2 regions of the Halioglobus sp. HI00S01 genome follow, and region 1 is predicted to be linked to the other one. Evidence: predicted binding sites of a transcription regulator. Region 1 holds the regulator's gene; the other holds the start of a gene.
What was found. Region 1 encodes FNR, which switches genes on or off when oxygen is low (the NO sensors DNR and NnrR bind a similar motif). Its sites were predicted from a motif close to TTGATNNNNATCAA; they were not measured.
Positions count from the first base shown of each region.

Region 2: the regulator FNR is predicted to act here: its motif matches at 1,691-1,704, upstream of A3709_RS01950 (OmpW family protein).

Region 1 is NZ_LWEE01000030.1:214,544-226,582, reverse strand. It holds gene ccoG (cytochrome c oxidase accessory protein CcoG) at 1-611, opposite strand, end outside; gene ccoP (cytochrome-c oxidase, cbb3-type subunit III) at 686-1,561, opposite strand; gene A3709_RS07740 (CcoQ/FixQ family Cbb3-type cytochrome c oxidase assembly chaperone) at 1,554-1,733, opposite strand; gene ccoO (cytochrome-c oxidase, cbb3-type subunit II) at 1,738-2,346, opposite strand; gene ccoN (cytochrome-c oxidase, cbb3-type subunit I) at 2,361-3,800, opposite strand; gene A3709_RS07725 (Yip1 family protein) at 3,854-4,453, opposite strand; gene fnr (fumarate/nitrate reduction transcriptional regulator Fnr) at 4,599-5,351, opposite strand; gene A3709_RS24490 (hypothetical protein) at 5,430-6,011, opposite strand; gene A3709_RS24485 (hypothetical protein) at 6,018-6,377, opposite strand; gene A3709_RS24480 (hypothetical protein) at 6,399-6,635, opposite strand; gene A3709_RS07710 (helix-turn-helix transcriptional regulator) at 6,723-7,883, opposite strand; gene A3709_RS07705 (DUF1631 family protein) at 7,890-11,777, opposite strand; gene A3709_RS07700 (lipopolysaccharide kinase InaA family protein) at 11,876-12,039, opposite strand, start outside.
Region 2 is NZ_LWEE01000006.1:101,469-113,507, reverse strand. It holds gene A3709_RS01955 (hypothetical protein) at 161-769, opposite strand; gene A3709_RS01950 (OmpW family protein) at 941-1,570, opposite strand; gene A3709_RS01945 (COG3650 family protein) at 1,738-2,424, opposite strand; gene rarD (EamA family transporter RarD) at 2,421-3,323, opposite strand; gene A3709_RS01935 (sulfite exporter TauE/SafE family protein) at 3,346-4,065, opposite strand; gene A3709_RS01930 (S8 family serine peptidase) at 4,071-5,945, opposite strand; gene dmpG (4-hydroxy-2-oxovalerate aldolase) at 6,049-7,080, opposite strand; gene A3709_RS01920 (acetaldehyde dehydrogenase (acetylating)) at 7,148-8,056, opposite strand; gene A3709_RS01915 (fumarylacetoacetate hydrolase family protein) at 8,135-8,923, opposite strand; gene A3709_RS01910 (alpha/beta fold hydrolase) at 9,012-9,845, opposite strand; gene A3709_RS01905 (acyl-CoA dehydrogenase family protein) at 9,869-11,059, opposite strand; gene A3709_RS01900 (SDR family NAD(P)-dependent oxidoreductase) at 11,170-12,033, opposite strand.

The DNA of each region.
Region 1 (12,039 bases):
AACTGGGTCCAGAAATATGCCCAGGCACCGGCCGTGCCCGCAAACAAGTCCACCAGCAGTTCGCGGATGCCGTAGAAATAGCCGACAAACGTTACACCCGTGGCAAAGCCGATAAATAACCAGCCGCTGTGCTTAAGACACTTCTTGCGAAATTTCTCCATCGACATGGGGGCCTTGTCCAGCTTCATCCGCTGATTGCGGCTGCCCTCGGTTTTCTGTTCCCACCACATGAACATGGTGGTCCATACGGTTTGTGGACAGGTATAGCCACACCAGATTCGCCCTGCGAAGGTGGTCACCGCGAACAACATGTAGGCGGCAATAATGAGCAGGAAGGCCAGCATCGGAAAATCCTGCGGCCAGAAGGTGAGACCGAGGATGTGGAATTTGCGCTCGGGTAAATCGAACAAAATGGCCTGGCGCCCATCCCAGGTGAGCCATGGCATCAGATAGTAGCCGAGCAACAACGGCCAGCCGGTGTAGAGCCTGACCTTCTGGAAAAAGCCTTCAACCTTGCGCGTGTAGATGCGCTCGCGCCGTTGATAAAGATCGACCTCGCCAACCTCGGCGGGGGCGACTTCTTTCAGATCAATCAGGTCCTTGTCAGACATGGCATGTGCTCACAGAAAAGGGGCGTGAGGTTGAGGGACCGGCGTCGGGCCCCTCGAGTGGACGTTGTTACAGTTTAGTTGCTCAGGCCGTAGACGTAGGCCGTCAGGATGTGAATCTTATCCTCACTGAGCAGGCCCTTCTGCGCAGGCATAACGCCGTTGCGTCCTGCGCGAAGACTGTGCGTGATCTGCTCCAGGGAGCCGCCGTAAAGCCAAATCCCGTTGGCCAGGTTGGGAGCGCCCAATGCCTGATTGCCCTTGCCATCTGCACCGTGACAGGCGACACAATAGGTCTGGTAATGCTTCGCGCCGGCTTCTTTCTGAGCGCTATCAATTTCGCGGCCACTGAGTGACATCACATAGGCTGAAACATCGGCCACACCCTGGTCGCCGAGAATGCCACCCCAGGCAGGCATGGCTGCCTTGCGCCCGTCAACCAGTGTGGCTTTGATGGCCTCGGGGGTGCCGCCCCAAATCCAGTCATCGTCCGTCAGATTGGGGAAGCCGTAGGCGCCCTTGGCATCGGCACCGTGGCAGATAGCGCAGTTATTACTGAACATACGCATGCCCATTTTGCGTACCGCAGGGTCATTGGCGATTTCCTCAATGGGCATGGCAAGGTAGCGATCTCGCATGTCGCGATAGCGCTTCTCTGCGGCGGCCACATCCTTATCGTGCTGTGATTCCTGGGACCAGCCGAGTAGGCCCTGGAAATTACCCATGCCCGGGTACATGATCAGATAGCCAATGCTGAACACAATGGTGATGACAAACATCATGAACCACCACGCCGGCATCGGGTTGTCGTACTCTTCGATACCGTCGAAGACGTGGCCGGTAGTTTTGGCTTCCGGGTTCTCGCGTGAACGGTTGGCGAACAGTATCCAGGTAATGAGCACTATCGTGAGTGAAGTGAGGATGATTACCCACAAACTCCAGAAACTAGTCATTCCTTACTTCCTCCTGCATGGTGTTCTGATGCTGCTCTTCATCTGCGAAGGGCAGTTGTGCGGCTTCATCAAAGGCCGATTTTCGTTTGCTGCTGTAGGCCCAGATACACACGCCGATGAACGAGATCATCAGGAATAGCGTACTCAGGCCGCGGAGATCGTTGATGTCCATGGTGTTAGCGCCTCGATTGCAGCAGCAGACCGAGCTGCTGCAGATAGGCGACCAGGGCGTCGATCTCTTTCTTACCTGAGACAGCCGCCGCTGCGTCAGCAATGTCATCATCGGTATAGGGCACACCCACCGTGCGCAGAGACGTCATCTTCTGGGCGGTGTGCTCGCCACTGAGCGTCTTTTCAAACAGCCAGGGGAATGCCGGCATGTTGGATTCAGGAACGACGTCGCGGGGGTTGTACAAGTGCGCGCGATGCCAGTCGTCAGAGTAACGACCACCTACGCGGGCAAGGTCAGGGCCGGTTCGCTTTGAGCCCCACAGGAAGGGATGATCGTAGACAAATTCGCCAGCCACTGAGTAGTGCCCGTAGCGTTCGGTCTCGGCGCGCAGGGGACGAATCATCTGCGAGTGACAGGTGTTGCACCCTTCGCGAATATAAATGTCGCGGCCTTCCAGTTCGAGTGCGGGAAGGGGTTTGAGGCCCGCAATGGGTTCGTTGGTTTCCTTAATGAACATCAGGGGCACCAATTCCACTAGCGTGCCAAAGCTGATGGCGATGATCATACCGACAATCATCAAGCCTATGTTGGTCTCAACTGCTTCGTGTTTCATATTCTCGTCACTCCTCAGGCGGCGCTGGCTGCAACAGGTGCAGGCTGGGCTTCGACGTCGCGGCGGGTTGTCATGTATACGTTGTAGGCCATGACCAGCATGCCACCGAAGAACACGGCGCCACCCAGTACACGGACCACATAACCGGGATAGCTGGCGGCGACAGACTCAACGAAGCTGTAGGTCAGGGTGCCGTCCTGGTTGTAGGCGCGCCACATCAGGCCCTGCATGATGCCGTTTACCCACATGGAAGCGATGTACATCACCGTGCCAATGGTCGCCATCCAGAAGTGGACGCTAATCAGGTCGGTGGAGTACATGCGGTCGCGGCCGAACACGATCGGAATCAGGTGGTACAGCGAGCCAATGGAAATCATGGCTACCCAGCCTAGTGCGCCAGAGTGCACGTGGCCAATGGTCCAGTCGGTGTAGTGAGACAGTGCGTTAACGGTCTTGATGGCCATCATCGGACCTTCAAATGTCGACATTCCGTAAAACGACAGACTGACGACCAGGAAGCGCAGAATTGGGTCGGTGCGCAGCTTATGCCAGGCGCCGGACAGGGTCATCATGCCGTTAATCATGCCGCCCCAGGAAGGAGCCAGCAGAATCAGTGACATGATCATGCCCAGGCTTTGTGCCCAATCGGGCAGGGCGGTGTAGTGCAGGTGGTGGGGGCCGGCCCAGATGTAAATCGAGATTAGCGCCCAGAAATGGACGATAGACAGGCGATAGGAATACACGGGGCGCTCCGCCTGCTTGGGCACAAAGTAGTACATCATGCCCAGGAAACCCGCGGTCAGGAAAAAGCCCACGGCGTTATGGCCATACCACCACTGGACCATCGCATCCACGGTGCCGGCATAGGCTGAATACGATTTAAAGGCCGATACAGGTACTGCTGCGGAGTTCATGATGTGCAAGATAGCAACTGTGACGATAAACGAGCCCAGGAACCAGTTCGCGACATAGATGTGGCGCGCCTTGCGCTTCATGATGGTGCCGAAGAACACCACGCCGTAGGCCACCCAGACCACGGCGATCAGGATGTCGATGGGCCATTCCAATTCGGCGTACTCCTTACTGGAAGTCAGGCCCAGTGGCAGGGTAATAGCGGCCGCGACGATCACGGCCTGCCAGCCCCAGAATGTAAATGCAGCGAGCTTGTCCGATACCAGGCGCACCTGGCAGGTGCGCTGGACAATAAAATATGAGGTGGCGAAGAGGGCGCAGCCCCCGAAGGCAAAGATTACCGCATTGGTGTGCAGCGGGCGCAGGCGCCCGAAATGCAGGTATTCGATACCCAGGTTCAGCTCGGGCCAGGCGAGCTGGGCGGCGATAATCACGCCAACCAGCATGCCCACTATCCCCCAGACTACCGTCATAATTGCAAACTGGCGCACCACCTTATAGTTGTAGGTGGGATGTTCCAGTGCGGAGTTAAGCTCGCTCATGGTTTCGTTCCAAAGTCAGATTTTGAGAAAGGCAAAAATCATTGTTGAGTGGGCTAGTCGGTAAAGGCAGGTGCCGCTCCGAAGTCCCATAAAATCACTGCGCCGACCATAATGCAGATCAGCAATACCAGTGCCACGCCCATAACCGCACTCGAAAACAGAAATCCGCGTTCCTCGGGGATGTCCATTAATATGGGGATGCCCAAATACATCAGGTAGACGGCCCAGCACACGGCGACAATGCCGATGAGTAGGTCCAGCCAAAGCACAGGGTAAAAACCCACTGCGCCAAAGATAAACATGGGGGTGGCTGCCAGGGAGCAAATGATGATGCCCTTGGCAATACTGGACTCCGCGCCGTAGGTGTCGCTCATCCAGTGAACGAAGTAGCCCAAAACGGCGAGGCATACTACCTGAGTTAAATAAAATAGGATACAAATTTGTAAGGCACTGTCTTTGGTCAGTCGGACGCTCTCTCCATCGCCGACTGTCCAGCCTATGTCGGTGGTCCCGTAGTACCAGGCCACAGCTGGAATAATCGACAGAATCCAGGGATACAGCAGCAAAGTCTTGAAGGAGCTGTCGGACAGCTCAGAAATGCTCTTCCACTGGGAACTAGGCTTAACAAGCAAGCCGAAGGTATGTTGAATCATTTGGTTATTATCTCCCCAAATCTACTCTGGTAGTTGCGTGCATTCTAGGATTTGTCAGGTAATTCACCATGATGTGAATCAAGATAGAAATGGTCGTCGACTGCGTCAAATACAGGTGTACACAACAGCGGCCGATAATCATGCGCTAGCTACTGAGGTTGGCAATGTTCCTCAGGCCCTGACTATCCAGAATTTCTATTTCCTTGTTGTCCACTTGCAGAATGTCCATTTTCTGCAATCGGCTGAATACCCGGGACACGGTTTCCACCGTGAGCCCAAGATAGTTGCCAATGTCTACCCGCGGCATGGGTAGACGGAACTGGGTTGCGCTGAGCTTGCGGCGCGCATTGCGACCGGAGATGCTCAGCAATAGTGCGGCCACACGTTCATCTGCCGAATTTTTGCTCAGCAGGGTGATCAGTTGTTGATCCTCGGTGATCTCGTGGCTCATCAGCTGGAAAAAGTGGCGCTGCAGGTTCGGTATCAGCGCACTGTGTTTTTCCAGTGAGGTAAAGGGAATTTCGCAGATGGCTGCGGTCTCCAGCCCCTTGGCGGAAGAGGCGTGGGAGTTGTTGGAGATACCATCCATGCCCAGAATTTCTCCGGGAAAGTAAAAACCAGTGACCTGCTCGCGGCCGTCATCAGCGGTCTTGTAGGCCTTGAGCGTGCCCGAGCGAACGGCATATACCGACTCGAAGTCGTCGCCTTCGCGGTACAGGTGCTGGTTTTTTTGCAGAGGTTTGCTGCGCTGGATGATGTCATCCAACTGGGCGATGTCGTCTGACTCCAGGGCCAGCGGCAGGCAGATGCTGTTAAGGCGGCAATTGCCACAGCTGACCTGAAGGTCGTGGGTGCAAGTCTGGTAGCTTTTGCTTCTCGACTCTGCAATGTTCGTCATGAGAAATCCCGTGCACTAGAACGGTGCTAATTATAATCTAAAATCCACAGTGGCAGTAACGTGATTTTTGGGCGTAAATCAGACGGTTGCGGAGAATCTGGGCGCGGGTTCGTCACCTTTTGGAGCCGTCAGATAGGCGTCGAAAGGCAGGCAGGTATTGCGTAGAAAGGGCCGCCCCTGCTGGTGAATTCGCACCTCGTCCCCAGAGATGCTCAGAAGTTCGTCGTCAACAAGCGGTTGGAGCGAGATCAGCTGCGTCGCAAACTTCTCGTTAAAGGCGATGCCAAAGCGTTCGTTGCACTCGCTCAGGTCCAGTCGCAGATTGGAAATCAGGCGCATGATCACGTGGCGGCGCAGCTGGTCTTCGGCGGTTGTCTTTACACCGCGATTGACCGGTAGCGCGCCGCTGTCGATGGCGCTGTAGTAGTCGCCCAGGTTGCGTTCATTCTGCAGGTAGTAGTCGCCCATCTGGCTAATGGCCGAAATGCCCAGGCCCAACAAGTCGTCTGCCATATGCAGTGAATAACCCTGGAAATTACGCTGCAGGCGTCCCTCTTGTTGAGCGATTGCCGGCTCATCGTCAGGAAGCACATAGTGATCCATGCCGATCAGGCGATAGCCGGCTTTCTGCAGCGTGTGGCTGATCAGCTCATGTAACAACAGGTTCTACTCCGGGGTGGATAGCGTTAAACGATCGATGGCCCGCTGGCTGGTGAAACGCTCGGGGAGGTGAGCGTAGTTGTAACAGGCAATGCGTTCGGGCCGCAGGGCGATGGTGTTGAGCTCCACTGTGCGCGGATCAATCTCGATGGAATATTCCCGATAGCCCTTGTCCAGCAGGTTGAAGTGGCTGGCCAGCATATGCATGAGCTCGGTGATCTGGGCGTGATCCAGGTACGTTGGAGTGCCCCCGCCCCAATGCATCTGGGTGATCGGCCGGGTGTCGCCAACCAGTGCTGATTGCAGGCGAATTTCCTGCTGCAGATGTTCCAGGTAGGTCTGGGCAACGCCTTGCTCACGGGTCACGATTTTATTGCAGGCGCAGTATTAGCAGATGTCCCGGCAGAAGGGCAGGTGCAGATAAATCGACAGCGGGTCGCGGCGGCGGTCGCCGTCGATTGCCTGCCAATCCAGATATTGTTGAAACGGAAAGTCCTGGCGAAACTGGTGAGCGGTGGGATAAGACGTATAGCGCGGCCCCTGACAGGCGTACTTGCGCGCGATGGTCATTTCCTCACGAAATTCCGAGGTGATAGTGGTGGTTGTGATAAGGTCGTTGTTCATCGTGGAAGGCCGGCGGTCATACAGGCGCAAAGTATCAAATTCCTGCACAGCGCTTGTTGATCTGGGTCGACGAGAGGCGGGGATAACCTAGCCCAGTGAGGCAACGCTCTTGATAATCAATCGCACCAGTTCGGCCTGTCGGGAAATACCGGTTTTCGCGAAGATCGACTTTAACTGGGCCCTGGCGGTGTGCTGGGAAATATTCTGTACTTCAGAGACCTCTGCCAGGCTCAGGCCGCGCGCCAGCAAAATGGCCAGATTGGCTTCTGCGGGAGTGAGCTCAAACAGCTCTCCGAGGGTTTGTTTGGAGGCCGATTCGTGCTGATCGGGGTCCGAGATAAAGACCGCTGCGCAGGGGCTTGATTGGCCCTGACTCCATTCGGAGTGCGGCACCGGGCGTACTACCAGACCGAGATCGGAGCGGCTGCCAGAGCGCGGAACTCGCAGCGCGTGAGCCACTGAGGGTTGCCCCTGGGCCTGTGCGGCAATGATTGTTGCCAGCGCCTGCTGCAGCTGACGGTTGGCGTCACGCCCGGCCAATTGCAGGCTGTCGCCGTTGCGGGTGAGACCATCACCTTCTTCGAGTAGCACCTGGGCGATCGGATTGGCGTTGCGAATTCTGGCTTGCTCGTCGAGGATGATGGTGGCCACCGCCAGTTGCGAAACGGCGCCGGCATAGACATCGCGTTCCGAGGTGGTGCGGTTGAGAGTTGCGTATATTTCTATGGCTCGTCTGAGATGGGGGGTCAACCGTCGCAGCAACTCGCGGTCGCGTTCGGTGAAACGAGGTTCCTGCTTTCGGCGCGAGAGACGCAGCCGTGCCAGCATACCGCCGGGCTCTGCAGTGTCGACCCCGAGAATCCTGAACAATCCAATCGGGTGCAGGTATTGTCGATAGTAGTCCGACGCAGTCAGCGCTTCGTCGGGCAATATGTCTTCCAGCGCTGTCACTTTTTCCAGCGGCAGATTAACGAACGGGTCGAGGGAGAAAAACTCATCGCGATAGGCTGTCAGTTCCCAGTCATCGGGGCTGGCCAATGCGGGCGCATCGGCACCTTCAGGGCGGACGCTATTGAGGATCAGCCCGGGATCACCGACGGCGGGGGGGCGCAATACCAGTGACACTACCTGAACATCGAGCATCTCGCGCAGCGCTGGCAGTGCAGTTTGCCAGGGCTGTTCTTCCAGCGGGCCCTGGTATATCAGCCCTATCAGCTCGTCGTAGTCAGTGTCGAAAGAAGCGTGCACGGCGGATTATCGCGCTATGGTGGAAAGTTCGGCAGTAATCTCGAATAGGGGTTTCGGTTTGCCCACGCCCCAGCCCTGCAGGTAGTCGACCCCAATTTCCTTGAGCTTGGCAATAATCTCATCGTTTTCCACCGATTCGGCAATGGTTTCCTGGCCGAGGAAGTGCGCCAGATCGTTAATCGATCGGGCCATGGCGTAGTCGGCTCGGCTGTGGTGGATATTGGAGATAAATGTGCCGTCAATTTTGACATAGTCAACGGGCAGTTCGCGCAGATAGTTGTGGCTAGCAAGCCCGGTGCCGAAATCATCGATTGAGAACTTACAGCCAATGTTGCGAAACGCCTGGACGAAGTCGGCGGCCTTGACAAGGTTGGAGATAGTGCCAGTCTCAGTGATCTCGAAGCAGATGAGGCTGGTGCCCACACCGAACTCGGAGATCTGCTCCAGCAGGTACTCCATAAAATCGTCGTCGGTGACGCTGACGCCGGACAGGTTAATGGCCAGGTGCGGGACTTCTTTCTGATCGTCCATCAGCTGGCTGATCCAGCTGAATGCCTCGCGGATCACCCAGCGGTCGACCAGTGTCATAAAGCCGTACTGCTCGGCAGACTGGATGAACTCTTCCGGCGACGTGATGGAGCCGTCCTTGTTGCGTAAGGCCAGCAACAATTCATAGTGCCGACGCTGCGGCGTATCGCCATCGACAGCGCTTTGCACAATGGGCTGAGCTCGCAATACAAAGCGATCGGTCGCCAATGCCTGCTCGAGATCTTCCCGGGAGCGGTCTTTCTCGTTTTGGTAGGTAGTCGCCTGGGCCTGATCCTCGTGATACATCTCTACACGGTTGCGCCCTTGTTCCTTGGCGTGGTGCATCGCCACGCGGGCTGACTCGAGCAGCTCCGCGGCCGCCTGGCTGTGCTCGAGGATCGGTGCGACACCGATGGAAACGGTAAATGAGACTTTTTCGCCCTCGATATCGAGACTGGCTTGCTCGATATCACTGCGAATTTTCTCTCCTAACTGGGCCGCCTGTTCCGCTGAGCGATCTAATAACAGCAGCGCGAACTCGTCGCCCTCCAGACGCGCTGAAGAACACTTTTTGCCGTGCAGCTGCGCGAGGAGTTTGCTGAATTCCAGTAGTACCTGGTCGCCGCTCACCTGGTCATAGACCTGGTTGACCAGATCGAATTGATCGACGTTGATATACAGCAGCGCGTGTTGCGTTTGTTTCTGCCGGGCGTGGTTAAGCGCTCTTTCCAGCTGATTGACGAAGGTATCGCGGTTAACAAGCTGGGTCAGCGAGTCGTGATTACGGGCGAAGCTGAGGGTTTTCTGCGCCTGTTCCAGTGTCCGGTAAATGCTCTTGTCCACGACCGACATGTCGTCCGCGGGCGTAGGTGTTTGCGCTCCCTGGCTGAGTTTACGCGCCAGCTGTACCGCGTTTAGATCGGCGGTTTTGTGGCCGCGTTCATCGACAAAGATAAATCGATCTTTCTCATCACTAATCCAGGCCAGGCGCATACGGTGGCGCTGCCCCTGTGCGTCCCGGTAACTTAACCAGGAATCGGGCTGTAATTGTTCAACGCGACGTACCCAGCGTCGCAGGCGCGGTAGTTCCCGTACCTTAGAATGAAGTGCTTCGGTATCTTTATCTTCGCTTGTCGGCGTCGCATCGACCTCGGCCGATTCAACGCTTTGATTGTTGGTCAGGATGTCGCGGAGTTCTTCCAGCACGGACTCGTGAGCCACGTTGGTAGGCAGTGCTGAAGTAATTTGCTGACCTACCATATCCAGCAGCGTTTCCGCTTCCATGCCGCGCTGCATGCCCACGTCACGATCAGCGTCGCCGTCCTGCAGCTGGGCTAACCACGAGACTAGCAGGTCGAGGCTGTTGACCTGATCTGACCAGACCTGGCTGTCGGGGCCCTCTTTGACATGGGTGAGAACCAGCAGGTCTCGATAGCCACTTTCAACCAGGTCCAGCAATACGCGCGGCGCAGCCGGCGGGCGGATACGCTCGTTAATCACATCGCTGACGGCGCGCCTTGCCTGGTGCAGTTTCTCCTGACCTTCCTGGGTGCGAACGACTCGCTCAACATTGCGCGCAATGGCGCGCTGCTGCTGATCTACCAGACGGTCGATTTTGCTCAGGGCGCGGCTGAATACAGCGTCGTCCTGGTGATAGTCGTTAACAATTTCGTCAACGACATGGTTAATGCGTTCTTCGAGTACGCGGTTGGGAAAGTTCGCCGAAGTGGCCAATGAGGACAGTTTGTCGACCATGTCGCGAGCCACGTGGCCGCGATCGGCAAAAAATGTCTGGTCCAGCAGGGCAAGTTTTGCCAGTGGAATCTGCAGGTTACTCAGAGTGGGTTTAAGCTCATCGTTGACATTGAGTTCTGCGTGAATCGTTCCGAATAAATTGTCGACCAGATCGAGCTGGTTGAGACTGTCGGCGCTGAGACCGCCGGTGCCGTGTAAATCACCCAGCTGCTCGCGGTGATCGGCGAGAAATTCGCGCAGCGAGGTGGCTTCACGCAGGGCCGCCTGCACTGCGGTGTCGCGCTGGATGCTGCCCAGCGCACTGGCCACTGCCCGGGCATCTGCCAGCGGGTTGGTGTTTGCAGTACCGTCAACAGGCGCTCCCCAGTTATCCGGCGCTGCCTGCTGTACGCCCAGCCCGCGTCTTAGATTCAGGGCGTCGATGATGGACTGGTATATACTCAGCGCAGAGGGATCGATACTGCCGGGTGTTGTCTGCGGCGCAGCTGCTGTATGAGCCTGTTCGCCCTGACCGTCGCTGCTCGCGTGAGAGTCAACGGCCGCGGGTGGGCCCGAGCGCGGGTTGCGCGTGGTGGTCCCGGTGGTCGGTGGGCGCAATAGTGATCCTTTGGTGCGTATCCGTTCCTCCAGCCCGCCGCCGATGCCGTGCTCCTCGAGGAAACTGTTGAGGTGCTGATAGGGCTCATCGAGCTTGCGGATGACCTTGCGCGCAAAGTAGTCGTAGCTTGCCCCAGCTGCTTCCGGGGGAAGTTCCAGCGAGCTGATGCCTATCTGAAAGGCCTGGCTCAGCTGGCGTGGGTGGATGGGCAGACGCACCTGGAGAGGATCGGCGCTGATCAGTTTGGCCGTGCGGAGAATAAGCGCTTCCAGCGGCAGGGCGTGTTGCTCCTCACCCATAGCTACCATGCGATTAATCGCCAGGTCGTGCTCATAGTCGTTCAGGTCAACCAGGTCCAACTGATCGGCCGGCGTACCTCCCTGAGTAAAGTTACGGCCTCCTTCAGGGGGGCAGAACTCGTTGAAATAGCCGGCCACCGTATGCAAGGTGATCTGACTAAGGCGCTCCATCTCGTGGCGAATTTTGTTGGCACCGTCGTACAGTGGGTGGCCTTGGTCATTTCTATTGCCGGTCTGGGCTGACTTTTCCACCAGGTGCGGTACCAGATCGTGAAGAAAGTGTTTGAATAGCTCAGAGACCCGCAACATCGAGCGGGTGCGCAGTTCGCGCAGCAGGCGGGTATGCTCGGCGCTGGAGCCTTTCAGCTCGTGTTCTGCGTCGGACAGGCTCTTCTGCTCCTGGCGAGCGAGCAGGCACAGAATCGTGTCGCGATGGCCGGTTTCGAGTAGCCGCAGGGTAAGGTTTTTGCCATCGATGGCCGACACCTGAATCGTCACTTTTTCATCGGGCTCATCGGGGTTGTAGTAAAGGGTAGCCTCGATACCGGGTTTAACCCGGACTTTGTCTCCAGTAGTGGATCCTTGAATAAGTTGAACCTGAGCAAGGGTAAACTCGCTCCTGTCGAGCACTGCGAGTTGGCCGGCTAGTCGGGCGGACGTCTCCAATTCCAGCATGGCGTGTAGGGAGGGAGGTTGTTCTGGCGCTCCGGGCATTCTTATCCTGATGTTATTGCAGCTGCTGGCCGGGGCAGGGCCCCGTTTTCTCTGGCAGTATAACGTTATAACGGGTGGCGACAAACCGCGTGAGGGCGCTACTTGCCGCGTTTGCGCTTAAGCCACTTTTTGAACCTTTGTTTGTTGTCGTAGTAGTGGAACGGTATGCGCCACAGCGGGGACAGTGATTTGCCCAGATGCTGCTCGTATACGTCAATAAAAAGTTCGCGATCCGGCCACGTGAGTTTGTAGGCGATGCGAA
Region 2 (12,039 bases), on a different contig from region 1:
ACTTCCATTCGTCGGCGAAGCCGCCCTCCTATCCCCAACTGCCTGGCGACATCAGCACAAGAAGCATTGCGATGACAGCAATCACCGAGTTAAGTCGTGGAAAAATCGGCATACCGGAATGTGTCATCTTTGGCGCGGGCAGTATCTACGAACCATAGTATTAATCCTCGTTGCCCTTGTACATCAATGTGGCGCCTGCGCCCCATTGAGTGACCGCATTGAGCATATCCTGAACGGGAGTATCGAGTTCGGTGATCGCGTCAGCGGTTAAGACATAAATTTGACCAATGGTTGCAGCCGGCACAGTAGGCACGAATACCACTGCGCGCCCGTCGGGCAGTTCTTCAACAATCAAACCGTACTGACGACTTGCACCCCCGTGCAGGCACACCTCTGCGGGACGTAATTTCGCCACGGCGTCGTTGCCACCTACAATTTGCATAACCAGGCCGCGCAGCATGCCGACAACGGGTACGTATTTGTCCAGCAGTCCCTGGTACTTGTGTTCGATGACGTTACCAATACTGGTGCGCAACGCCAGGCCAATCAAAAAACATATAACGATTAAACTGACCAGCGCACCGAGACCGAGAATCAAACCATTGAGGAAATCACTGAACGGCAACTGCAGGCCCGACAGTTGTGCCAGCTCTACCAACAGGCCGTAAGCGTAAAATAAAACACCGGCCAACAACGCCACGGGCACTATCAACAGAACTCCCGCCAGTGTGGTGGACACGAAAAAGGGAACGGTCTTCTGGCCTGGCATGCTGGTACTCCGTTGTTATTGCTTTGACACCACCATAACACCGGCATAGCCCTTCGCAAACGGCACCGACATCGCCCGAACCATCACCGGTGGAAAAAAACAAAAAAAGCCCGACTCAAAAGAGCCGGGCCAGGCGCCAGATGACCCTAGGTGAGCGGGCCATACTGGGGTTCAGAATTTGTAGGCTATGCCGACGTTATACACCCAGGGATCGATATCCACGTCAAACCTGACCTTGCTATCGCCCGCGTCCTTGAGCGTGACCGTGGCCGTCGTATCGATATCGATATACCAGACCCCTGCGTTCAGGGCCCAGTGCTCACCCAGGGGCATGTCGACTCCTGCAGAAGCCGACAGGCCGAAGGAATCGTCCAGATCGAGGTCAGCGTTACCAACTATGCCTTCCAGGTCGCTGTCCGCCTTCTCATCAAAGAAATGGGTGTAGTTGATGCCGATTCCGACATAGGGCTGCCAGCCACTGGCTGCACCGCGCGGATACCATTGCACGCTGAGCGTTGGAGGCAGATGCTTGGTCTCACCCGCCTGCGCGTTTACTTCGTTCACGTCAATGTCGTGACTGAAAGGCGTCGCTACCAGCAGCTCAATGCCCCAGTTGGGATCGACCATAGAAGCGCCAATAATCGACAACTGGGTATTGTCATCAACATCGACCGTCACCGGCAGCGTTTCGTCGACAATATCGCTGTCTGCATCCGGGGCCACGGTCACTGCACCTGCCCGCAGAATCCAATCACCAGCCTCGTAGGCTTGTACCACCGCAGTACTGCCGGCAAGTGCCACGGCAGCGGCTAGGGTGATTACATTTTTTATGGGTTACTCCTCACTATGGACATCCACCAATAAGCATAGTCGTCCCCTCGATATTTACGGATATCGTAGAAGGGAGCGTAATTCGTAACATTGAACCGGGTCAACAGAACCCGAGTGAAGCGGGGATTCCCGGCCTGTTACTCCCAGGGATAATCCAGTTCGCGTCCGCAACCGGCATAGCTACGGCCATCGACAACAAGTTGTACCGTGGTGGGATACTCTATGTCCGCCATGGTATCCGCGCAGAAGGCATCTTCAATAGTCAGGCGCAGGCTGTGTTTACCGCTTTGCGCAGTGTACTCGCTGCCATTACCTGTCGCCGATTTGGCCGGATCGGGAAACAACAACACGGTGGCGCCATAGTCTCCTTTAAACAGGATATTCTGCCCGTCGCGCACTTCCACCACCCAACCGGGCTCGTTACCGACTGCCCTGAAGTCCACACCCCTCCGGCGGGCGTCTTCCCAGGGGGCACGTTGCGGATTGAGACTGCAATCGCTGTAGCGAATCCCGTCCACCTCCAGAAGCACATCGTGACCCTTGCTCCAGAACATGACATCGCCTTCGACATACTTGCTGCCTGAAGCAGCGCGCACCTGGGATAACACCAGGTAGCGATCTTCCAGCCAGATAGCCATTTCACCAGGGCCTACACGGGTCATGAAATCCATTCCTGTGCATTCGTAGACGTAGGTCTGTGCAATCGGGCGGGCGTCAGGCTGGAAGTCATTGCTGGTGCTGCCGGTGCTGGTCGGGGTGTGGGTTTCGGAAGTGGCGCAGCCCGCCAGCGCGAGTAACGCCACACTACAAATAAACCTATTCACGAATCTCTCCTGTTGACGTCCAGATGAGCGCGCCGTTTGCGACTGCGCCTGATGCCATCGACTGTCACAAAAGCAAGCCCGCACCAGACCAGTCCAAATGCAATGCCCTGAACCAGATCGAATGGCTCTTTGAATATTAGCAGCGCCACCAGCAACTGCGCGGTGGGGCCGATATAAAAGATCAGTCCCAGTGCGGTCAGCGGCAACAAGCGACTCGAAGCGACATAGCTGATCAGCGGAATCGCGGTCATAGCGCCGGCCCCGAGCAAGAACATATCCACCCGCAGGCCATGCGCACCCAGGCCCGCCCATTCATGGGTGTGCATCCAGTAAAGCGCCAGGGGGGACATCATCAAGGTCTCAATAAACAGACCTTCCAGCGAGCTCACGCTGACCTTCTTGCGAATGGCACCATATAAACCAAAGGTACACGCCAGGCCTAGCGATACCAAAGGCAGACCGCCGCGATGAAAGATCTGTAACAACACTGCCGCGACCGCAAACGCAATGCCCACCTGCTGCGCCCGATCAACGCGCTCGCCAAACAGGGTGAGTCCAATGACCACGTTGAGCAGCGGCAACAGGAAGTATCCCAGGCTCGCTTCAGTCGCCTGACCATTACTAATAGCCCACAGGAAAACCAGCCAGTTGGTGCCGCTAAGTGCTGCCGCTATGGCCATTATGCCCAGCACGCGCGGTTGTTTGAACACCGCCAGCGCAGCCTTGAGTCGATCGCTGAACAACAGACAGACAAACACAAACGGCACGGACCACAGGGCCCGATGTGCGAGCAGATCGCGAGGATCCACGGGCTCTGTCTGCACCCAGTAAAGTGCGGCGAAACCCCAGATCAGATACGCGGTAACACCATAGGCAGCCCCGCGTTGCTGGTCGCTCATTGTGGCAAACATGTCGGATCCGTCAGCTGAAGAAAGGCATGGCGATCATACGCAAAGCCAGCACAGTTACCAGTGTTTTGAAGAGTCTAGTGAAATTTCGCTGTGGTATGCGAGCGCGCAGCCGCGTTCCTACCCAGGAACCGACAATGACCGCTGCCGCCATGGCCAACATCAACGGCCACCATGGGCCAAAACTGAAACCCAGTAACGCAAAAGCCGCCAGGCGCAGCGCATGGTTAAGGGCCATATACAGTGCCGTATTCACCACCACCCAATCGCGCTCAGAATTGCGTCGCTTCAGCAGGGAGGCTCCCAGCGGCCCGGTAGCACCGGCAATCATGCCCAGCCCTGTTTGGTAAAAGCCCAGTACGGTGAGCGCCACCTGTCCGCCGCCGGGCACCGGCGGCAACGGCACCCAGGTCACTAGTAGAATCAGAACACCAATCACGGCAGGCAACCAACTCAGCTCGAGCTGGTCGTAGATCTCACCGCCCAGCCAGGCGCCCAGGACAGCGCCGAGGGTAAATGCGGGCACTATCTCCCAGGCGATATGGCGCCAGGCAAAGCCTGCACGAGAGGCATTACTGGCCAGTTGGGTGAAGGCATGCACCGGAATAATTGCCTGGGGTGGCAGCAATCCCGGCATGGCCGCGATAAGCAGCATGCCGCCCCCCAGCCCCATGACCGCGGCGAGTGCCGAGGTCAGAAAGGCAATCGGCAGCAGCAGCCACTCAACCCCCACCGTGGTTACTTGGCCAGCTGTTTTTCCAGCAAGGCCATGGATGCCTTGGGATTCATGAGCAGAATGGTGCGGCTTTCCAGCTGCTTTTCGTCGGCACCGTCCAGAATCAACTGGCGCAGTTCAGCGACACTGAGGTCCGGCGCCATGGCCAACAGCTTGGCGGCGAGATTGAGCACCTGGGGCGAGGACATGGACGTGCCATTAAAGGGGATTCTGTCGCCGCCTGGCACATAGCTTTCCACTTCAAAACCGTTGGCATAGATATCCACTTTGCCGAGGCTGGTGAAACTGGTCTCATCACCCGCGATATCAACCGCGCCTACCGTCAACAAATTGGGGTACTCATAGCTGCTCGGATAGAACTCGTCAAAAGTCACATCGTTGTCGGAATTACCTGCGCTGGTAATAAACAGGATGTCCGGAGAACCGCCAATCGCTTCTCTGAGACCCGCGTCGCCGATCTTGAAGATCTTCCGCGCCAGCGCCTTGCGCTCCTCGGGAGACTCACCAATGTTGTGCGCTTCCAGCGCGGTCTCGTAGCTGCGTACACTTCCGCCCCAACTCATATTGACTGCCCGCACACCGTTGTCACGGAAATAATGGCCTGCCTCGCGGAACATCGCAGCATCGCGTTCCGACTGTTCAATGCTCGGCTTGGGGGGCATTTGCGTGTGGCTATAGGTCATCCGCGCCACCAGCAGTTCAGCGAAGGGGTTACCCGCCAGGGCAATACCCGAGACATGGGTGCCGTGGGCATAGCCGCCATACAGGCTGAGATTTTCGAGGAAGCTCTGTACCTCGTTCTGGGGCAGGCCGGAAATATACTTGCGCAGTGCAGCGGCCTCGGGGCTGTCGATATTGGAACTGTTGTCGCCCAGGCCTTTGGCGTGCCCCTGCAAGTCCGCGGGATTCACACCGAAGTCCTGCTCGATCGGACGCAGCAGTTGCGTCACCTTCTCGGAATCAAGGTTATAGGCAAAACCATGCACATCATCGACAAAGCCATTCTTGTCGTCGTCGATGTTATTGCCGGGGATCTCATCGCTGTTAGTCCACAATTGCTGTGCCAGGCCGGGAATGACCGTGTCCACACCACTGTCCCACACAGACACAATCACCGGTGTCGCATCTGCATCCGCAGGAATCACAACCTCGCGCGCAGCCCAGATATCCTCCTTGGCCACATCATTGGCGGCAATAAAGTCGGCATACACCTCGCCGACCACCGCGCGATTGGGAATGAACTCGTCCAAGGTAAAACTGACCGACACCAGCGTGGATGCCACATCGTAGCTGATTTCGCCGCCAGTATTGTCGACCACGGGTTGGAACGACGACTCCAGATTACCAAGGACCAGCGCCTCGGTAAGGATCTCCGCCCTGCCCTTGCCACTCTTCACGTTGTCCTGGACTGTCTCATAGGGGAGCGCCTCCACAAGGCTTTTGAGCTCCGCTCTGAGGGCCTGGGCATCATCGCCCTTACCGGCAATTTCTACCGTCGCCAATGCCTCGCCGAACAAGCCCATGGTCAGGCGATTGGCTTCCTTGCTCTCGAGCTCACGGCGCTTGCCGAGATAATCCAGGTAGTCCTGCCAGCGACCTTCAAGAATCGCGATCGTGCCCAGCACAGAGTAGAAACCCTTAACCGTGTTGTCATCGCGAATATCATACTTCTCAAGATCACCCTCGATATCGGCCTGCACCTGATCGGCGAGGTCCAGCAGAGTCTCGCGATTTTCGCTGGCATAGAGGTCGACGACCTTTAATTCCAGGTCGTAGGTATGGCGCGGTAGGTCATCCTGGGTTTCGATGACGGGTTTGGCGGCAAGCGCGGCCAGCGGGGATACAACCAGCAGCAGAACGCTGCCAAGGCTTGTCATTATTTTCACGTGCAAGGCTCCAGAACCAAAACGGGCAGTATTGGTGAATACTGCCCGCGGGTCCAGCGCTTTGCGACGAATCGCAGTCTGGGGCGAATACCGCCTAAATGGTGCCCTGCTCCCGGGCCATATCCAGCGCGAGGTCTTCGATCATATCTTCCTGGCCACCCACAGTGCGCCGCCGTCCCAGTTCCACCAGAATGTCGCGGCTGGAGAGGTTGTACTTTTCCGCTGATCGTTTGGCAAACAGCAGGAACGACGAGTAAACCCCTGCGTAACCGAGCGTGAGGGCATCGCGGTCGATACGCACCTGCTCATCCATCATGGGCGTGATCAGGTCCTCGGCAATATCCATGGCCTTGAAGGTATCCACACCCGTCTCGATACCCATGCGGTCGCAGACAGCGATAAATACTTCCAGCGGCGTGTTGCCCGCGCCGGCACCAAGGCCCGCCATGGAGCCGTCAATCCGGTTCGCCCCGGCGGCCACCGCGGCAATGGAATTGGCCACACCCATCGCCAGATTGTGGTGCCCGTGAAAGCCTATCTCGGTTTCCGGACGAAGCTCTGCCCTGGCCAGTGCAACTCTGGCAGTGACGTCGTCCGGCAGCATGTAGCCGGCCGAATCGGTAATGTAGACACAGTTGGCACCGTAGTCCTCCATCAGCTTCAGCTGTGCCAACAGCTCCTCGGGCTCAATCATGTGGGCCATCATCAGAAAGCCAACGGTATCCAGGCCATCCATGGAAGCGGCCATCTTGATGTGCTGCTCCGAGACATCCGCTTCGGTACAGTGGGTGGCGACCCGAATGGTGGAGATACCGCAATCCACGGCCATCTTAAGGTGATCGACCGTGCCAATCCCCGGCAGCAGCAGCGCTGACACCTTGGCATTGTTCACCTCCTTACATACCGCCGTGAGATATTCCTCGTCGGTAGCCGCGGGAAAACCGTAGTTCACCGAAGTACCGCCAAGACCGTCGCCGTGGGTGACTTCGATCAGGGGCACGCCCGCCTCGTCCATGGCTTTGGACACGGCAACCATTTCATCCACCGTAATCTGGTGGCGTTTGGGGTGCATGCCGTCACGCAGACACATATCGTGAACTGTTACTTTCTTTCCTTTCAGGTCCATTGCTCTATCTCTCGAATTTACCTATTGGCAGTGGGCCACTCGCAATTGCCACACTGCTGGATGTGGGTTATGCCGCCGTAGGTACGAAGTTGCCCGCCAGAATTTCTTCGGCGTACATTTCCGCGGTACGCAGGCCCGCCGCAGTCATGATGTCCAGGTTGCCGGCATACTTGGGCAGGAAGTCCCCCAGCCCCTCAACCTCCATGTAGATGGATACGCGCTTGCCATCGAATACGGGGCCATTCTTGAGGGTGTAGCCGGGCACGTACTTCTGTACCTCGGCAATCATGTCATGCACCGACTGGGTAATCGCCGCTTCATCGGGCGCATCCTCAGTCAGGCAGTGAATGGTGTCTCGCATAATCAAGGGTGGCTCTGCCGGATTGATAATAATAATGGCCTTGCCGCTGTCGGCGCCGCCACAGATCTCAATACCGCGGGAGGTGGTACGCGTGAACTCATCGATATTCTTGCGGGTACCAGGGCCGGCAGACTTGGAGCTGACGGTGGCCACAATCTCGCCGTATGCAACTTTTTGAACCCTGCTAACAGCGGCCACGAGGGGAATCGTTGCCTGGCCGCCACAGGTCACCATATTCACGTTCATGGCCTTCTGCGCTACCGCCTCCGCGAGGTTGACCGGTGGTACACAAAACGGGCCAATGGCCGCTGGCGTCAGATCGATCATGACCGCACCCTGCTCATTCACCTTGCGGCTGTTCTCGGCATGAACGTAGGCGCTAGTGGCATCAAAACAAATCTGCACACCGTCCGCCTGCATGTGCGGCACCATGCCATCGACACCCTCGTGAGTGGTCTTCAATCCCATTTCCCGGGCGCGGGCCAGGCCCGGTGAATCAGGTTCTACCCCGACCATCCAGACCGGCTCAATGACGTCACTGCGCATAGCCTTCATCAGCAGGTCGGTGCCGATATTGCCTGGGCCAATGATAGCTGCCTTGATTTTCTGGGTCATATCACTCTCTCAATGTATGGGTTGCGGTAGGCCTGATGCATGCCGGCACGGATACTCCGATCACGCACCGCTGATGACCTACACAAATTTGCAGCTGCAGTCGCCAATGCCTTCCAGCTCCAGGCGCATTTCATCGCCAGCAACCACCGGAATCAATGGTGCCAATGAGCCCGAAAGAATCACTTCTCCGGCCTTGAAGGGTATCCCGAACTCACCCAGGGTATTGGCAAGCCAGGCCACCGCAGTCAGCGGATTGCCCTGCACAGCACTGCCGAGGCCTTCAGAATGGAATTCACCGTTTTTGTAAATCTTCATTTTGAGGTTCGGCAAGTCGAAGTCATTGGGATCCACTTCCCTCTCACCGAGCACATAGACGCCGCAGGAGGCATTGTCGGCCACGGTGTCCTGAATTTTGATCTGCCAGTCATCGATTCGCGAATCGACAATTTCAAAACAGGGGATGATGGTCTCAGTGGCGTCAAGTACGTCCGCCTCGGTCACCCCCGGGCCCACCAGATCCTTTTTCAGACGAAACGCGATCTCGCCCTCGGCACGGGGCTGAATCAGGTTTCCAGCCACTGGAATGTCAGCGGCGTCAGGGTAAACCATGGCGTCGGTGAGAAAACCGAAGTCCGGCTGAAACACACCGAGCATATCTTGCACCGGCTTGCTGGTAACACCGATTTTTTTGCCAACAACTTTCTCGCCATCGAGGTCCAGCCTGCGATTCAACATACGCAGGCTGATGTGATAGGCATCCTCGATAGTAATATCACTCTCGCGATCTGTCAGCGGTGCCAGGGTGCGGCACTCGCGCATGGCGGCGTACAGTTCGTCGCCTAGTTGTTCGATTTTCTGTTGTTCCATAGCGTTGTCACAAACGGGACAGGAGAGCGCTATTCTACACTCCCCTGCTCCTGAGGCGGGTTCAAATTGATTGTCCGGCTGCGAGTTCTCAGCCGTACTGCAGGAAATCCAGACAGGCGCGATTGAACATACCTTCGTGCTCAACCATAACCCAGTGGCCACATTCGTTGACCAGAATAGTACGCAGATGCGGTATTCCCTTGACCATTTTATGCAGGCCGCTCTCGGGCATCATTTTCTCATCCATGCCCCAGAACGCCAGGCAAGGTACCGTGATGTCGGCCAACCGATCCACCAGATTCGGGATTTGCATCGTCGCCATCACGTGGCCATTCATGATCTGCATAATCTGCATGCGCTCCGCCACCAGTTCATCGGTTGCGAGATCGCCGTTGTACATGAGGCCAGTAGCAAACAGCGTTTTCATGGTGGCAGGCGTCACCGGCTCACCGGAGCCAAAGGCTTTGAATACCTGCTGCATGCCTGGCATGGCCTGATATTCAGGCAGATCGTTAAGCCCACCCGGCGCCATCAGAATCAGGCGTTCCACCAATTCAGGATGCTCCAGGGCGAGGCCAAAGGCCACTGCGCCGCCCAGCGAATTACCCACCAGGGTGCAGCGATCAACACCGGCTACGTCCAAGGTCTGCTTGATGCACTCGACAAAGAACGACAGCGGGTGATCGACATCGTCGGGCTTATCCGAAAAACCGTAGCCGATATGATCGGGAACGATACAGCGATACCCCGCTTCTACCAGGAAAGGATAGTTTCCCTTGAAGTTGGAATGCCCACTGGCTCCCGGGCCCGAACCGTGCAGGAATACCACGACATCACCCTGTCCCTCATCGATATAGTGGATGGTGTGGCCGTTCGCACACTTGGCGTAGTTGGCCTCGGGTAGCAGTCCATTCATTTTCATTGGCGTCATTCCCTGCCCGTCAATCAGATAGCGTAATCCATGTTCTCGGCACCAAACATAACACCACCCATGTTGTTGGCAAACGGAACCGAATGGTTTGCCACGTGTGCCTGGCTGCACAGAATATCCAGGTGGTAGTCGAGCAATTCACTGCCCTGACGCACGCCACCGGAACCCGACGCTTTCAGCATGCGGCTGGACAGGGCGAGGCAGCGATCGGCAACAATCGCCGAATCGTAGCGGTAGCGGATACGGTCTTCCACGGCGATCGCCTCGCCGGCACGGCAGCGCTCCATCATGGCGTCGAAATTGCGCACCATCACCAGTTTCATTTCCTCAATTTCAGTACGTACCTCGGCGGCCAACTGGCGCGCAAAGGGATCGTCCTTCATCTTGTTAGGACCGACCTGACGGGTCTTGGCCACATCGATAAACGACTGCAGAGCACCTTCACAGGCGCCCAGCGTGGCCGTGCAGACTGCGCGCACGAACACTTGCATAAACGGCATACGGTACAGCGGTGCGTCGTTAACAGCGTTGCCCGGGTTGTCACACAGGAAACCATCCATAGATTTGTGGGTACGGTGCTCAGGCACGAACACGTCATCAACAACGATGTCGTGGCTGCCGGTGCCCTGTAGACCAACCACATCCCAGTTGTCAGCAATTTCATAGTCTTCAATCGGCACCAGGAACGTGCGGTAGTTGGCCATATCAAAGGGCGCTTCCGGCGTCGGTACAACTGCACCCAGGAATGCCCACTTGCAGTGCTCGGAACCACTGGAGAAACTCCAGCGACCACTGAGGCGGAAACCACCATCGACAACCTTGACCTTGCCAACTGGCGCATAGGAAGAGGAGATGAGCACCGTGGGATCTTCCTGCCAGACATCCTGCGCAGCCTGGTCATCAAATACCGCCAGCTGCCAGTTGTGCACTGCAATCACGCCCAGGATCCAGGCACTGGAGGGGCAGAAACGCGCCACTTCATAGCCCACCATGTAGAACACCTGCGGATCCATGGCGTAACCGCCCCACTGCTCCGGCTGCAGGATCTTGAAGAATCCCGCATCGTGGAAGTCCTGGACTGTAGCGTCAGGCACCCGACGCTCCGTCTTGGCCTGGGCACGGCGCTGAACCAAGGCAGGCCCCATGGCACGTGCTGCCTCAATGAGTTGCTGGGCGCGGGGGGATTCAAGTCCGTATTCATTCATAATCTTTCTACCTGTTCCAAGATTCGGATGGCCAGAGCGGCTGACCGCATGTGTGGCCTAATGTACGCTCGTAGGAAAGCGTCCGCATCCTCCATTTAGGGTATTTAGCGCTACTCGATTACCGCGTCGCCGAACGAGGTCGTCGGCCCGAAAAACGCCCGGTGCGATGGCGGCTGGCGGCCGTCGGTATCGGTAACGCCAAACTCTTCGGCCAATTCGGCGCCTACCCAGACCTTGCCCGAACGCGACATCAGCGCCGGATCGCGATACAGCGCAGCAATCACTCTGCCGGTAAACTCCGGGCTTTCACAGGTGGGGATAAGCTCAGCGTATTTGTCCGGTTCGGCATCAAATACGCGCTGACTGCGCTCAGTCAGCAACAGCCCCATCCAGATAGAGACAACCGCCACACCATAGGGCCGGAAGTCGTAGGCCATGTCGTGGGCCATCTTGTCGATGGCGGCCTTGCCGGCGCCATAGGCCGGACCGTGCATATAGATGCGCCCACCAAAGGAAGAGGTGTTCACCACCAGACCGCGCTGACTTTTGAGCAACAGCGGGGCTGCGAAATAAGTGGTGGTGTAGTGCGATCGCATGCCCACATTCCAGATCTCGGTCAGGGCCAGTGGTTTTTCCCAGAAGGGTCCGGCCTCAGTCAGGGCATCGTGTAATGCGGTGGCATTGTTCACCAGAATATCGAGCTTGCCCTGCTCATCGTCGATACGCGCCAGCAACGCCTCAACCTGCGCATCGTCGGCGTGATCACAGTACGCCGCGACGCCCGCCCCACCGGCACCAGTAACCGCTGCCGCGGTGGCGTCAACAGTGCCGGGTAAAGCGGCGTAACCCTCTTCGCGCGAACGGCCGGTAACGTAAACCGTCGCTCCCATGGCGCCTAACGCCAGCGCAATCCCTTTGCCGGCACCCCGACTAGCACCTGTGACCAGCGCTACAATGTTTTGTTGTTGCTCCATGGTGAG